DNA from 2 places in the Ruegeria sp. AH7 genome. Region 1 is predicted to be linked to the other one. Evidence: riboswitches for the same ligand, from Rfam matches in the RefSeq annotation. Region 1 holds a riboswitch; the other holds the start of a gene.

Region 1 (7,686 bases):
TTCAGAATGGTCTCGTCGGTCGAGGTCAATTGCTCGATTGCGTCATTGATCCGCCATCGGTTGATATAGTCGAAGAACGTGCTGTTCAGTTTGGCATTCAACGTTTGCGAAACATAATGCGATGTAACGCCGATATGCTTGGCCAGATCCCACAAGCTAAGATTCGGTTCGCGGTAGAGCAGGTCCTGTCTCATCGCCGTTTCGATTTTCTTCGCAATCCGCGCGGCGCGTTCTTCGTCAAGGGCAGATTTCTTGTATTTGCGCTCGGATGGCTCATCCGGGTCCGGCGGGTCGGAGACAGGTGTTCGGGTCAGGCCGGGACGTTGGCGTAGGCCCCATATGCCAATGACCCAGAATAGAAACAGCAGGGCAAGGCTTTCTAGGAAATCAAGCAGCTCGTCTTGCACCTCGAACCCGACGGCCTCGGACACTGTAAGTATGCTGACAGCAGCCGACAGAAACCAAAATGACATCGCTGCCAAAGTGATCACCCAAACCCAAGTCAGCTCTCGGTTTTCGGTGCTTGCAAACACTTCGCGCAACCGTTTTCGGTAGGTCATCAACATGCGGATGATCAGGATCAGGTAAACGGCCATTATGATCCGAAACAGTACGTCAGCGGTCAAAACCGCCAAGGCGATCAACACAAACCGCAACAACCGGGGATCGTCCTCAGGTAGGTCAACATCGCTCAGATCCGTTGGCAGAAACATCAGCGATGACATGAGCAGCCCGGATATGATGATCGGGGGTAGGTGATACCGCAGCCTAGGCTTGGGCGCTTCATCCGCTTCGCTGGTCAAGGCGCGGACATAAAGCCAGAAAAGAAAGGGGCTTGCGAAATCAAACAGAACGACAAGCACGCTAACGCGCATCACAAGATTGAACTCGTCCTCACTTCCCGACGCGTCGGCGATCAAAGCGCCAAGAGAGGACAGGCCTTGTATAAGAAACAGCGCGGCCAGTGGCATGAACACACCGGTATCGCGCTTTCGTAGAAACAGCAGGTTAGCACAAAACAGGCAGAGCCCGATAAAGGCGGTATCAACGAATTGGGTGGCGGATTCCAATATTACTTACTCTCTGAAAATCGACCACGGATGGTCTTGCGCTGCAGCCTCTTCATGCCCTCTACAGCATGCGATCTGACATCTACCAATTTCATGGGATTTGTCGTCTCTTTTGATCGGACAGGACGTTTGAGACTGCGTTAGACAGGTTTAATCTATATTCTTGCGCGGCCGTTCGGCGCGCTACGACTTGGCGTGGCGTGCCAGAAACTGCGAGAACCGGGCCAGCCCGGCTTTCAAATCTTCGGTTGGGTTGGTGTATCCAAGCCGCAGCCAGCCCTCCATGTCCATTGCGCTGCCCGGCGTCAGCATCACACCTTCTTCTTGCAACAGCGTCACGCATAGATCGCGCGAAGACATTGGTAGTTCGTATTTCAACAAGGCCGTAGTGCCGGATTTTGGCGGCACCCAGCTAAGCAGCGGTTCGTTTACGATCCAATCCTGAACGATCCGCAAGTTTTCGCGAGTGATCCGGTGCGCCCGCGCCAGTATCTTGTCGCGATGTTCCAGCGCCATGGCGGCTAGCATTTCGTCGATCTTGCCGACCGATATCGTGTTGTAGTCCCGGTGGATCATCACGTCATGCAGCAACTCTTTGGGTCCGGCGATCCAGCCAACCCGTAACCCGGCCAGCGAATAGGCCTTGGACATGCCTGCCGTGCTGATCCCTTTTTCGTACAGGTCTGCGACTGCGGCGGTGAAGCCGTCGCCTGTCTGATCTGTTCCGCGATAGACCTCGTCACAAAGCAACCAGGCATCGACACCACGTGCGATTTCGACGATTTGTTCCAGCAATGTGCGATCCATCAGCGACCCTGTCGGGTTGTTGGGATTGTTGATCGCAATCAGGCGCGTATCGGATCGCACCATCGCCCGCAACTCGTCCAGATCGGGCAAAAAGGCGTTTTCAGGCCGTAAGTGCAGCAGTTCGATTTCGGCACCGATGCTTTCGGGGATGGAATAGTGTTGCTGATAGGTCGGGATTACAGAGATCACGTGATCACCACGCGAAACCAGCGTCTGATGCACCAGAGAGTTCGCGCCGATGGTTCCGTGCGTTGTTAGGATATTATCACGGCCCTGACTGTCATACAGGCCACAGATCGCATCGCGCAGGCGTTCTGATCCTTCTATTTCGCCATAGGTCATCTTCATGGATGACAGATCATTCAGAATGCTATTGTGCTGACCCGCCATGTCGAACAGTTCGCCCAGCGTGATGGATTGAACGCAGGTCTCAGCCAGATTGAGTTCGCAGGTCGTCTCGAACTCATTCATCCACATCTCAACACCAAACGGTCTGATTTCCATTGGGGCTCTCCTACTTTCAGCATTTGGGGCGATGGCACGCAACGGACGCACGGTTATGAAGATGTCTTATACCGCCAAACCAGCCAAGCGGAAGATTGCGGGTTTGTGCCTGAAATGTATCCAGGGGTTTTACTGCACAAACCCGGATCCGACCCGAACATCGAGATGTCTGTTTTGAAACTGAAAATGTCGCAAGTCTCTCAGCATAAGAACCGCGCGACTCTATCCTGTGCATGTGAGGTGCCGTTGTTTGAGTCTCAGACAGCGGAGAATTGGGAAGCCGGTGAAATTCCGGCACTGCCCCCGCAACGGTAAGGAAGGTCAGGTTCGGCAATCAACCACTGGGACGAGGATCCCGGGAAGGTGTCGCAACCGGGCGCAAGCCCCTTTCAAGTCCGGAAACCAGCCTTGCAGATATGTCAAACCGCGGGTGGCGGTGGGGGCACATGTTTCGGACGTGATCCTCGCGCGCCTCCGGACGGTTCCTCCTTGTCATCTGCCCAAGCAATGCCGCGGGGCGCGGCAGGAGAGCCAGAAATGAACAGCATTCAAAGCCTGTTGGCACGTCGCATCCCTGATCACGCGCTCGAGCAGGCGTTTTATACAGACCCCCAGGTATTTCAGGCCGATCTTGAAGCCATCCACTATCGCGATTGGCTGTTTGCCATTCCGGCCTGCGAGCTGGTGAAAGCAGGGGACTACGTAACCTATACTGTGGGTGCCTACCGCGTTGTCATTGTGCGTGGTGCCGACAACCAAATCAGGGCATTTCACAACACCTGCCGCCACCGTGGTTCGATCATCTGCAAGGCTGCAAAAGGCAATGCGCCTAAGCTGGTTTGCCCCTATCACCAATGGACCTACGAGCTCGATGGTTCATTGCTGTGGGCGCGCGATATGGGGCCGGATTTCGATCCGAAACAGCATGGGTTGAAGACCGTCCATTGCCGTGAGCTTGCCGGGTTGGTTTACATCTGTCTTGCGGACAACGCCCCAGATTTCGACATGTTTGCCAATACCGCGCGCCCTTATCTGGAGCCGCATGATTTGGGCAACGCCAAAGTGGCTTTTGAAAGTTCGATTGTTGAGAAAGGCAACTGGAAGCTGGTTTGGGAAAATAACCGCGAGTGTTACCACTGCGGTGGCAACCATCCCGCGCTATGCCGCACATTCCCTGATGATCCTGCAGTCACAGGGATCGAAGGGGGTGAGACGCCGCTGCATATGCAAGCCCATTTTGACAGGTGCGAAGCCGCCGGGATGCCCTCGCAATTCTACCTGCATGATGACGGGCAATTTCGTATGGCCCGGATGCCTCTGAAAGAAGGGGCGCAAAGCTATACGATGGATGGGAAATCCGCCGTGCGGCGCTGGCTTGGCCGGTCGCCTTTTGCGGATGCAGGGGCGTTGTTGAAATTTCACTACCCAACAACCTGGAACCACTTTCTGGCTGATCATTCCATCGTGTTCCGCGTCACACCAATCAGCCCGATTGAAACCGAGGTCACAACCAAATGGCTGGTTCACAAGGATGCCGTTGAAGGGGTCGATTACGATCTGAAACGTCTGACCGAGGTCTGGATTGCCACCAATGACGAAGACCGTCAGGTGGTCGAGGATAATCAGTTGGGTATCAACAGCCCGGCCTATCTGCCTGGCCCGTATTCGCCGACGCAGGAATCTGGTGTGCTGCAATTCGTGGATTGGTATTGCAACACGTTGGCCGGTCGGACGGCCCTAGAAACAATCGCGGCGGAGTAACGGTGATGAAAGATCTCAACGCGGTTGCGAATATCTGGCAGGACAGCGAAACACTGGAATGCGTCTCGGTCGTGCCCGAGTTGGCCAACACTGCCAGTTTCACCTTTCGCGCTCCATCCGGCTCGATGTTTGCGTACCATCCAGGGCAGTTTCTGACCCTTGAAATCCCGGCTCCTGGACAGCCGGGTGGGATTGTGCATCGCACTTACACGATCTCTTCTTCTCCCTCGCGGCCACGGTCGATCACCATCACTGCCAAGGCCCAGCCCGACAGTATTGGAACGCGCTGGATGCTGGACAACCTGCAACCCGGCATGCGGATCAAAGCCATCGGACCAGCCGGGTTGTTTTCGAATGTTGAAAGCACCGCTGGCAAATATCTGTTCATCTCTGCTGGGTCCGGGATCACGCCGATGATGTCGATGACCACCTGCATGTGGGATGAGGGGCGTGATCTGGATATTGTCTTTATCAACTGCGCCAAGCGACCGTCCGAGATCATCTTTCGCCAGCGGCTGGAACACATGGCCAGCCGAACCCCTGGCCTAGATCTGAAATTCGTTGTTGAAGAGCCCGATCGCTATCGCCCTTGGACGGGGTATCAGGGGCAGTTCAACCAGTTGATGCTGGGCCTGATGGCGCCTGACTATTTGGAGCGTGAAGTCTATTGCTGCGGCCCGGAACCGTTCATGCAGGCGGTACGCGATGCTCTGGTCGGGCTGGGCTATGATATGGACAACTATCATCAGGAAAGCTTTGGTGCCCCGGTTGAAACCGAGGCCGATCAGCCAGAGCTGGATGATGTTATCCCAGATGATGACAGCAAGGCTGAGATTGTGTTCGCAAGCTCCGGCGTGACTGCCAAAGTTGCCGAAACCGACACGGTTCTGGTCGCTGCACGGTCGGTTGGGTTGAACATCCCCTCGGGCTGTACGTTCGGCGTTTGCGGGACCTGCAAGGTTAGAAAAACAGCAGGTGAGGTGCATATGGTTCACAATGGTGGGATATCCGAAGACGATATCGAAGCCGGTTACATTCTTGCCTGCTGTTCCAACCCGATCGGTAAGGTAGAAGTAGAGGTTTAGTCTCAAAACCGCCCCGGGATGCGCCCCGGGGCAGTTTGTTTATTCGGTCTATGACACGGTGAACTGCCCCATCATGCCGCAATCTTCATGTTCCAGGATGTGGCAGTGATACATATAGGGCGCGTCAGAAAGCGCATTATGGTCGAACCGCACCAGAACTTCGGACCAGCCATCCTCGACATGGACCATATCTTTCCAGCCTTGCGCATAGGCGGGGACGGGGTCTCCGTTTTGCGAGAGAATGCGGAAGGAACAACCGTGGATGTGAAAGGGGTGCAGTTGATCATCAACTGAGATACGCCAGATTTCGGTATCGCCTTTTCTGACCGTCTCATCAATCCGGTCCATTTTCATTGGCAAACCGTTGATGGCCATCGCGCCTGCATTGCCGCAGAAATTGTCCCACGCCAGCGCAAGTGCGGCAAGATCTGCCCCTACATTCATGTTCAACTCAAAGGATCGCGTGACTGTCGCCTCAGAGGGTTGGGCTGGGGAGAGATTGGCAAGTTTGGTCGGCATTGACCCGGTAAAACCGGTCTGTGCGGTTCTCGCCAACCGCAAAGCAGTCACTGTTTGGCTCCCTCCAAAAAGGTTGGCAAAGAACCCGCCACCGTTCCCGCTCAGATTGACATTCAAGGCGTTCGCCTCAAGCGCGCTCAAATCTACGAGCACCTCATACCTTTCACCAGGCGACATCAGGATGCTCTCCGCCTCGACGGGTGCGGGCAGAAACCCTCCGTCCGATGCAATCACCGTGATGGGTCCGGTTTCCATCGACAGGCCAAGGAAGCGCGCGTTACAGGCATTCAGAATGCGAAGCCGCACAAGGCCGGTCGGAACCGCTTGCGCAACGGGTGCGATGGCGCCGTTAACGATAAGGGTATCGCCTTCAAAGCCATCCTCAAAAACGGCCGCAGACACATTGTAGCTCATGGGTCCATTTGCATCGAACATCTTATCCTGAAGGATCAGCGTGAAGTCATCGACGCCATAGGTCTGCGGCAAATCGGCTGAAAGGCTGCCGTCATCTTCGACCAACAGGACACCGGCAAGCCCTTGATAGGTCTGGCGCGCGGTTTTGCCATGCATATGCGAATGAAACCAGTTCATCGAAGCGTGTTGAACAATCGGCACATCCGGCGACCAGACGCTGCCATGCGCGATCTCTTGATGCGGCCCGCCGTCCACATCTCCCGGAATATGCAGCCCGTGCCAATGAAGGGTCGAGGTGTCACCTATGTTGTTAACTACGTCAAAGGGCAGGGTTTGGCCTTGTTTAGCCTTAAGAACCGGACCGAGGTAGCTGTTATTTATCCCGAAAGTCTCGCTTTGTGCGCCAGTGCCAAAGTCATGCGCCGATGGGTTCAGTGTCAGCGAAATGCGTTCTTCGATCCCGTTTGTAAGGTCCGTCATTGGAACTAGCGGCAGGATGCGCGGGGCAGATTGGGCCCAGGCCATGCCACCGCCTGCAGCCAAGGCAGTTGCCCCAGACGTTTTCAGAAATGTTCTGCGATCCATTGAAGTCACTAATAAATATCAACTAAGATTGATGAAATAGGTATGAAGGCAAATTGTCAACCGTGATTGATAAACACGACAATGACTTTCTGGGCCAGAACATCAAAGGAATGATGATGACTTTGATCGCCCATTGGAACGCGCGCATGGATGATGCTCGGGCACAGACAGAGTTTGCCGCGATACGGCCCGCAGATATGCAGGTCTTTGCCCAGCTGCGCGGGCGCACGGTTAAACTCTCTGTCATTCATCGAGAGATGGGGTTTTCCCGTCAGGCCGCGCAGCAGGCGGTTGACCGATTGGTCGCACAGGGCATGGTTAGGGTTGATGCGGGGCCCGACAGTAAGCGCGATAAGGTGGTGACAATAACAGAAAAAGGTCACCGCTGGCGCAAATGCGCCGCAGATCAGATCAGAGGGATTGAGGCGGAAATCGCCGAGACCTTGGGGGACGATAGCAAAGAGCATTTGCGCACTTTGCTAAAGGAGCTTGTTGCAACCACCCAAGCTTAGGGGCGGCCATTCCGGGCAATAGCTAGCGCCTTATCTGGTCGCTTCGAACAAGCCTCGGATATTTTGTGCCGTGAGCGGGACTGGATTGCCGCCTACGCTTGGGTCGCGCAAAGCGGCCTCGGTCAGCGCATCGAAATCCGGGTCTTTGACACCCAGTTCGGTCAGCGTAAGCGGAATGTTGAATGACGCATTGAAGTCGTCGACAAAAGCACAGAACCCGTCAAACCCGCCGTCAATCCCCAGATAGGCGGCCGCCTGATCAAACCTCGTGCGGATGGCGTCGGCGTTGAACTTCAAAACAGCGGGCATAAACACGGCATTGGTCGTGCCGTGGTGAGTATGATGAACTGCGCCAACGGGATGGCTGAGCGCGTGGATCGCTCCCAAGCCTTTCTGAAACGCCGTCGCGCCCATAGCCGCCGCGCTCAT
Region 2 (7,686 bases), on a different contig from region 1:
ACATTCTCGGTGTTCGGTGCGACTTTGCACAGGCACGGCACCTTACGGCTTAACCGGTCCATGTCGGACATGGTGAAATCGACGCCGCCTTCGTGGGCGATTGCCAGCAGATGCAGGACCGTGTTGGTCGATCCACCCATGGCGATATCCAGGCTCATGGCGTTCTCGAACGCATCAAACGTTGCGATCTCGCGTGGTAGGAAGCCTTTTTCGTCCAGATCGTAGTGCCGCTTGGTGATCTCGACGATCCGGCGACCCGCTTCAAGGAACAGCTGTTTGCGGTCCGCATGAGTGGCGAGGGTGGAGCCATTGCCTGGCAGTGCCAAACCCAGTGCCTCGGCCAGACAATTCATTGAGTTCGCCGTGAACATGCCCGAGCACGAGCCGCAAGTGGGGCAGGCGTTTTCCTCGATATGCTGAACCTGCTCGTCGGTGAACCGGTCGTCAGCGGCGGCGACCATGGCATCTACAAGGTCGATCTTCTTGGCATCCAGATCAGCGATGTCGATTTTACCAGCCTCCATCGGCCCGCCCGAGACAAAGATCGCTGGAACGTTCAGACGCATCGCAGCCATCAACATGCCTGGCGTGATCTTGTCACAGTTCGAGATACAGACCATCGCATCGGCGCAATGGGCGTTGACCATGTATTCCACCGAATCCGCGATTACTTCGCGCGAGGGTAAGGAATAGAGCATCCCGTCGTGGCCCATGGCGATGCCGTCATCCACCGCGATGGTGTTGAATTCCTTGGCAACACCGCCAGCCTTTTCAACCTCTCGCGCGACCATCTGGCCCAAATCCTTCAGGTGGACGTGACCCGGCACGAATTGAGTGAAGGAGTTGACAATGGCGATGATCGGCTTGCCGAAATCATCGTCCTGCATACCGGTGGCACGCCACAGGCCGCGGGCACCGGCCATGTTGCGGCCGTGGGTAGAGGTTCTGGATCGGTACATTGGCATGATGCTGTTTCCCTTTTGCCCCGGTTGCGATATGCGGGGAATGTGCGTTATAGCGCACGTACCATATGTGCGCTATAACGCACAAGAGGATTCGAAAGACAACGGCATGGCTCCGGACGAAATAACACTGAAACTAAGGGATGTGCGGGCCGCTTCGGGGTTGAGCCTGTCGAAAGTTGCCGAAATCACCGGTGTCAGCAAAGCGATGCTAGGTCAGATCGAACGCGGCGAATCAAGCCCGACGATCGCCACGCTCTGGAAGATTGCCAAAGGATTTCAGCTGCCGCTCAGCGCGTTGATCGACACCGTGAATGGTGATCCGTCGGTTTTTCAAACCGTTACCTTTCCCGGCAGTATCGAGGTCAAGATCGTTTTCCCCTTTGATCCGGCCTTGGGGGCAGAGACATTTCACGTCAACCTCGACCCGAACCAAAGCCATGAGTCCCCTGCCCATGCCGCTGGTGTGACCGAGGAGGTCTTTGTGCTCAGCGGCACGCTGGACATTCTGAAAGGTGAGGCTTGGGTGTCTTTGCAAACGGGGCAGGGACTTCGATTTGCAGCGGATGTCCCGCACGGATATCGCGCAGGTGCTGAAGGGGCGGCGTTTTTGAACATGCATCACTATGCGCAACAGCCGGATGTTCAGGAAAACGGCAAGGTTCATTGATGAGTGAGTTTTTCAACAGTCTGACCATCGTGGACGCCATCGGTTCCTTCGGGGCTCTGATCGTGGTTGCCGCCTATTTCGCCACGCAGATGCGGTACATGAATTCCGAAGATCTGGCTTTTCCCGTGGTGAACCTGCTGGGGTCTGTTTTGATCGTCTATTCACTGCTTCAGAACTTCAATCTGGCGTCGATGTTGATTGAAGGCTTCTGGATCATCATCAGCGTGATCGGAATCATTCAGCATTTCAGGTTGCGCCGCGCAGGGTAGCGCGGCGCAAAAGGGCTATGCAGCGTTATGGAGGCGGGGTGTAAACAGCCCAATCCGACCCAGATCCCGCATGGATTTTGCTGCGGCCAACACGGCCAAATCAGCCAGTGGTTCTATCAGGATAACCAGGAGGTACGCACCGCCAAAGCTGACAACGGCGGCGAGGTTTTCTGCACCAAATCCCTGGCCATAAAAGGCCCAGAACGCCACCCAGACGACGACACCGCCCTGATAGGCCGTCGACAGCGCAAGTGCCTGAGAATACTTCAGATCAATATAGGCCGTATTCGGCGCAATGATGCGGTTGGCCAAGGCCTGCAAGGCAAACAACGGTAACAGCAGCGTTGTCATGTTCATCCCGAACTGAGGCAGGTCGAAAGGCGCCAGGAAAAACCCCTGAATAAACAAGCCCGCGATCAGGCCGATGGCGGCAGGGGCCGCACCGAACAACAAAAACAGGGTCGATCCCAGAATGAAGTGAACTTCCGACACCCCGACCGGGAAGTGTGGCAACACCTCAAAGAAGGTAAAAACCAGCCCGGTGGTCAGGGCTGAGCGAATGGCGAGGCTGGCAAGGCCGCTGCTTTTCAGGCTGTCCCATGCCAGTTTAGCGGTATAGAGCCCTGCGCCAGTTGCGGTGGCGTAGCTCAAGACAAGTTTGGCGCCATTTACGACGCCCGGTTCGATATGCATAGTTTGGTCTCCTTCCCGTCACACCCGACGGCAGAAAGGTTTAAAAATTGGGCTTTCGCCCGGTTTGCACATGGCAGGTCTCCTGACTTGCGGATTGGCTTCGATCCCGGCCTTCCCAACCGATTGCTTCGGTCAGTGGCCATGATGGGGCGAAACTCCGCTTACAGTTGCGGGGGCAGTTCCGGAATTGACAGGTACTGTCGCACCGGATTCCCTTTTCATTCTTCAGGGGGAATTCCCCTTTGGAAACCATGTCAGGCAGGTGTCTGGTACGGCGTGCCGCCTGTCAAGCAGGCAAACGTGTATGTTTGGAAAAAATTGTCAGTGTGCCGGGGGGTGCAGGCGTTGGCATGGCTTGCACGTTTGGCCGCTCGGATATAGGGAAACTCAGACTCGCTTAGGGGAGGCTTTGATGCAAGACGATCCGAAAACCCTGGTATCTACCGAATGGCTGGCCGCGCATATCAAGGACCCGGATCTGCGGATTCTGGACGGGTCGTGGTACCTGCCTGCGCAGAATCGCGATGCCAAGGCGGAATATGACGCGGGCCACATCCCCGGCGCGCGCTTCTTCGATATTGATGACATTTCGGACCACCGCTCGGACCTGCCGCATATGGCGCCGCCGGTCGAGAAGTTCATGTCACGCCTGCGGGCGATCGGCGTGGGCGATGGTCATCAGGTGGTCGTCTATGACGGGGCCGGGCTGATGTCGGCCGCGCGGGTCTGGTGGCTGTTCCGTCTGATGGGGCAAGAGAATATCGCCGTTCTGGACGGGGGTTTGCCGAAATGGCAGGCCGAAGGGCGAGAGTTCGAAGATCTGCCCCCTGTGATCCGGGATCGCCATATGACCGTCCGGGTACAGAACCATCTGGTACGCGACGTAACACAGGTGTCCGCCGCCGCCAAACTGGCTGATCATGAGATCATCGATGCCCGTGCCGCCGCCCGCTTTGCCGGAACCGAGGCTGAACCGCGCGAAGGGCTGCGATCGGGCCACATACCAGGCTCGCGCAACGTGCCCTTTGGCAGCCTGCTAAATAGTGACGGCACGATGAAGTCGCCCGATGCGTGCCGCGCCGTGTTTGAGGCCGCAGGCGTGGATCTGACTAAACCGGCGATCACCTCGTGCGGTTCAGGCGTGACCGCTGCAATCCTAAGCCTTGCGCTTGAACGCATGGGCAAAAAAGACCACGCGCTTTATGACGGCTCCTGGGCTGAATGGGGTGCCTTCCCAACCCTGCCCGTCGCAACCGGAGAGATCTGATGTTCGAGAACCTCAAACCGCAGCCCGCCGACAAAATCCTGGCGCTGATGCAGATGTACCGCGAAGACCCGCGTGATCAGAAGATCGACCTGGGTGTCGGCGTCTACAAGAATGCCGAAGGTGTTACCCCGGTAATGCGTGCGGTCAAAGCCGCTGAAAAGCGCATTCTGGAGGAGCAGGAAAGCAAAGCCTATACCGGTCTGGCAGGTGATCCGGCCTATGCCGATGCGATGATCGGGCTGATCCTTGGCGATACGGTGCCGCGTACCAAAATTGCCGCCGTTGCGACACCGGGCGGGACGGGTGCCTGCCGTCAAGCGTTCGAGATGATCCGCATGGCCAATCCTGAGGCGCGCGTGTTTGTATCGAACCCGACATGGCCAAACCACCTGTCGATCCTGAGCTACTTGGGTATCGAGGCGGTTCCGTATCGCTATTTTGACGGCGAAACCCGCGGCGTCGATTTCGACGGTATGATCGAGGACCTGAAAACTGCCAAGGCGGGCGACGTGGTTCTGCTGCATGGTTGCTGCCATAACCCGACCGGCGCAAACTTGAACCCCGTGCAGTGGCAAGAGGTGGTGAACCTGATCAACGAGCTTGGGCTGGTTGCCATGATCGACATCGCCTATCAGGGTTTCGGCGACGGTCTTGAGGAAGACGCGCAGGCAACCCGTCTGGTGGCATCGTCGGTCAAGCGCTGCCTGATCGCGGCGTCATGTTCCAAGAATTTCGGCGTGTACCGCGAGCGTACCGGCCTGCTGATGGCAATCAGCGATGAAGCGGCGCAGACCGCGCTGAACCAGAGCACGCTGGCCTTCCTGAACCGCCAGAACTACTCGTTTCCGCCGGACCATGGCGCACGGGTCGTGACCACCATCCTGAACGACGACGCCTTGCGCGCAGATTGGGCCGCTGAGCTGGAGGAGGTGCGCCTTTCGATGCTGGGGCTGCGTCAGCAACTGGCCGACGAGTTGCAGAGGCTGACCGGATCAGACCGGTTCGGCTTTGTCGCCCAGCACCGCGGTATGTTCTCACGCCTCGGCGCGGCCCCCGAACTGGTCGAGCAACTGCGCAACGATCATGGCATATACATGGTGGGGGACAGCCGCCTGAACATCGCAGGTCTGAACGCGACGACCGTTCCGATCTTGGCACAGGCGATTGTCGACGTCGGGGTCTAATACTCGCACTTGTTACCAAAGGCCGCGTCATTCGCGCGGCCTTTTTCGTTTCAATTACAAATTCTGCCGATCCGGGCGTCAGGATAAAGCCATGTCCAACGCGGCTTGGCAGTGAATATGTGTGGTGTCGAACACCGGGTAGGGCACGTTTTCTGCGTTCAGTAACATGCCCACTTCAGTGCAGCCGAGAATGAGGCAATCCGCACCCGCGTCGTGTAACCGCTGCGCAATCCCGACATAGTCCGAGAGGCTTTGTTCCTTGACGATGTCCTTGCACAGTTCTTCATAGATTATGCGATGTGTTGTCTGTTGGTCTTCAAGGGTTGGCAGAACGGGGGCCAACCCAGCCGCGCGCAGGCGATCCGTGTAAAACGTCTGCTGCATGGTGAAAGCTGTTGCCATCAAACCGGGCGATTGGAGCCCGACATCTTGAATGGCGTGTGCCGTTGCATCGGCAATATGCAGCAACGGAATCGAAACGCCCGCCATCGATTGCTGGGCCAGTTTGTGCATTGTGTTGGTCGCGAGAATGATGAAATCAGCCCCGCCGCGTTCCAAAGCCAATGCCTCTTGGTTTAAAATGTGCCCGGCAGAGTCCCAATCCCCCCGGACCTGCAGGGTTTCGATTTCCGCAAAATCCAGTGAGCGGATGAGCAACTGGGGTGAGTGCAGACCCCCAAGACGATCTCGGGTCAAGTCGCATAGGATACGGTAGTAAATCCGCGTCGAAGCGGCGGACATGCCCCCGAGAATGCCGATTGTTTTCACGATATGCTCCGAAACTTACGCCGCTTGATCCTATCTGAAGTGCCGCCATCGGATGATCTCGTCAAGAAATCGTAGTGTACCCAGAACAAAAAAACCGGGCGCGAACGCCCGGTTTTGCAGTGTATATCTCAGGTCCTAGCCTTTGGAGAATTCCGGATAGGCTTCCATACCCAGTTCTGCCATGTCGAGGCCGTTGATCTCGTCCTCTTCGCTTACGCGGATGCCCATTACAGCTTTCAGGATGGACCACACGATCAGAGCGCCGACGAAGGTGAACACACCGTACGCGACGATACCGGTCAGCTGAGTAACCAAGCTGGCCTCGCCGTAGAAGATCACAGCGATGGTGCCCCAGATGCCTGCGAACAGGTGAACAGGAATGGCACCAACAACGTCGTCGATCTTGAACTTGTCCAGCATCGGAACCGCGAAGACCACGATGATGCCGCCAACTGCACCGATCCATAGCGAGCCGAACAGGGTCGGAGCCAGAGGCTCAGCGGTGATCGAGACCAGACCGGCTAGCGCGCCGTTCAGCACCATGGTCAGGTCAGGCTTCTTGTACATAACCTGGGTCAGGATCAGGGCAGCAACAGCGCCAGATGCGGCAGCCATGTTGGTGTTGGCGAAGATGCGCGACACGTCGGTTACATCACCCACGGTGCCCATAGCCAGCTGTGAGCCGCCGTTGAAGCCGAACCAACCCAGCCACAGGATGAAGGTACCCAAGGTGGCCAGCGCCAGGTTCGAACCGGGCATCGGGTGAACCTTGCCGTCTTTATACTTGCCGATACGCGGGCCAAGGATCAGACAGCCAGCCAGAGCTGCCCAGCCACCGACAGAGTGCACAACTGTAGAACCAGCGAAATCCGAGAAGCCAGCTTCGGACAGCCAGCCGCCGCCCCACTGCCAGGAGCCAGAGATCGGGTACATGATGCCGGTCAGAACGACCACGAAGATCAGGAACGGCCACAGTTTGATCCGTTCGGCCACGGCGCCGGACACGATCGAGGCGGTTGCAGCCACAAAGACCAGCTGGAAGAAGAAGTCCGAACCGATTGAGGCATAGTCCAAAGCAGCCTCGGCCGGGTCAACACCAACCGGATCGAGCACGGTTGGGCCGCCAATGGCAAAGAAACCATTGAAGTCGCCGGGATACATCGTGTTGAAGCCAATCAGCCAGTACATGATCGCGGCAATGGAAAACAGCGCCACGTTTTTGGTCATCTGCATGGCGACGTTCTTGGAACGCACCAAACCGCCTTCCAGCATGGCAAAGCCTGCCGCCATGAAGAAGACCAGGAAGCCCGCCATCAGGAACAGCAGGGTGGTAAAGATATACTGGGTGTGCAGCGCGGCTTCGCCGGTGGCAGCCTCTTGCGCCAGACCCATCTGCGGCAGCACGACAAGCGCGGCGGCAGGGATGAGAGATTTCATCAGGTTCATTGTCAGTCCTCGAATTTATGTGAGTGTCGGCGCTCAGAGCGCCTCTTCGTTTGTTTCCCCGGTCCGCACGCGCATGGCCTGCTCGACATCAAGGACGAAAATCTTGCCGTCACCGATTTTGCCGGTTTTGGCGGTGTTGGTGATGGTCTCAACGATCTGGTCGGCCATCGTGGCTGGCACCACGATTTCCAGTTTGATCTTGGGTACGAAGTTCACAGCGTATTCTGCGCCGCGATAGATTTCTGTGTGACCGGATTGTGAGCCGAAGCCCTTGATTTCGGTCACCATCATGCCGCGCACGCCAGCCTGGGTCAGTGCCTCGCGCACCTCCTCGAGCTTGAACGGCTTGATTGTCGCAATGATGAGTTTCACGTCAGTCCCCTCTGCTTCTCCGGTCACACCGGCTTGTTTGCACCTGCAGAAAAAG

Evidence for each region. Region 1 has a riboswitch for cobalamin ahead of ACR0JX_RS15240 (aromatic ring-hydroxylating oxygenase subunit alpha). Riboswitches for the same ligand answer to the same signal wherever they lie in the genome.
Region 2: linked by a shared signal. The riboswitch ahead of ACR0JX_RS18575 (energy-coupling factor ABC transporter permease) and the one ahead of ACR0JX_RS15240 (aromatic ring-hydroxylating oxygenase subunit alpha) in region 1 are both predicted to bind cobalamin.

The regions. Positions count from the first base shown of each region.
Region 1 is NZ_JBQFYF010000006.1:143,817-151,502, forward strand. Features, by position in the region: gene ACR0JX_RS15230 (helix-turn-helix domain-containing protein) at 1-1,070, opposite strand, end outside; gene ACR0JX_RS15235 (aminotransferase) at 1,254-2,381, opposite strand; cobalamin riboswitch at 2,603-2,806, shown strand; gene ACR0JX_RS15240 (aromatic ring-hydroxylating oxygenase subunit alpha) at 2,919-4,142, shown strand; gene ACR0JX_RS15245 (FAD-binding oxidoreductase) at 4,148-5,227, shown strand; gene ACR0JX_RS15250 (multicopper oxidase domain-containing protein) at 5,276-6,745, opposite strand; gene ACR0JX_RS15255 (MarR family winged helix-turn-helix transcriptional regulator) at 6,808-7,257, shown strand; gene ACR0JX_RS15260 (iron-containing alcohol dehydrogenase) at 7,288-7,686, opposite strand, start outside.
Region 2 is NZ_JBQFYF010000009.1:109,098-116,783, reverse strand. Features, by position in the region: gene ilvD (dihydroxy-acid dehydratase) at 1-965, opposite strand, end outside; gene ACR0JX_RS18585 (helix-turn-helix domain-containing protein) at 1,072-1,632, shown strand; gene ACR0JX_RS18580 (CBU_0592 family membrane protein) at 1,632-1,901, shown strand; gene ACR0JX_RS18575 (energy-coupling factor ABC transporter permease) at 1,917-2,594, opposite strand; cobalamin riboswitch at 2,650-2,863, opposite strand; gene sseA (3-mercaptopyruvate sulfurtransferase) at 3,007-3,861, shown strand; gene ACR0JX_RS18565 (amino acid aminotransferase) at 3,861-5,045, shown strand; gene ACR0JX_RS18560 (aspartate/glutamate racemase family protein) at 5,124-5,813, opposite strand; gene ACR0JX_RS18555 (ammonium transporter) at 5,949-7,259, opposite strand; gene ACR0JX_RS18550 (P-II family nitrogen regulator) at 7,293-7,631, opposite strand.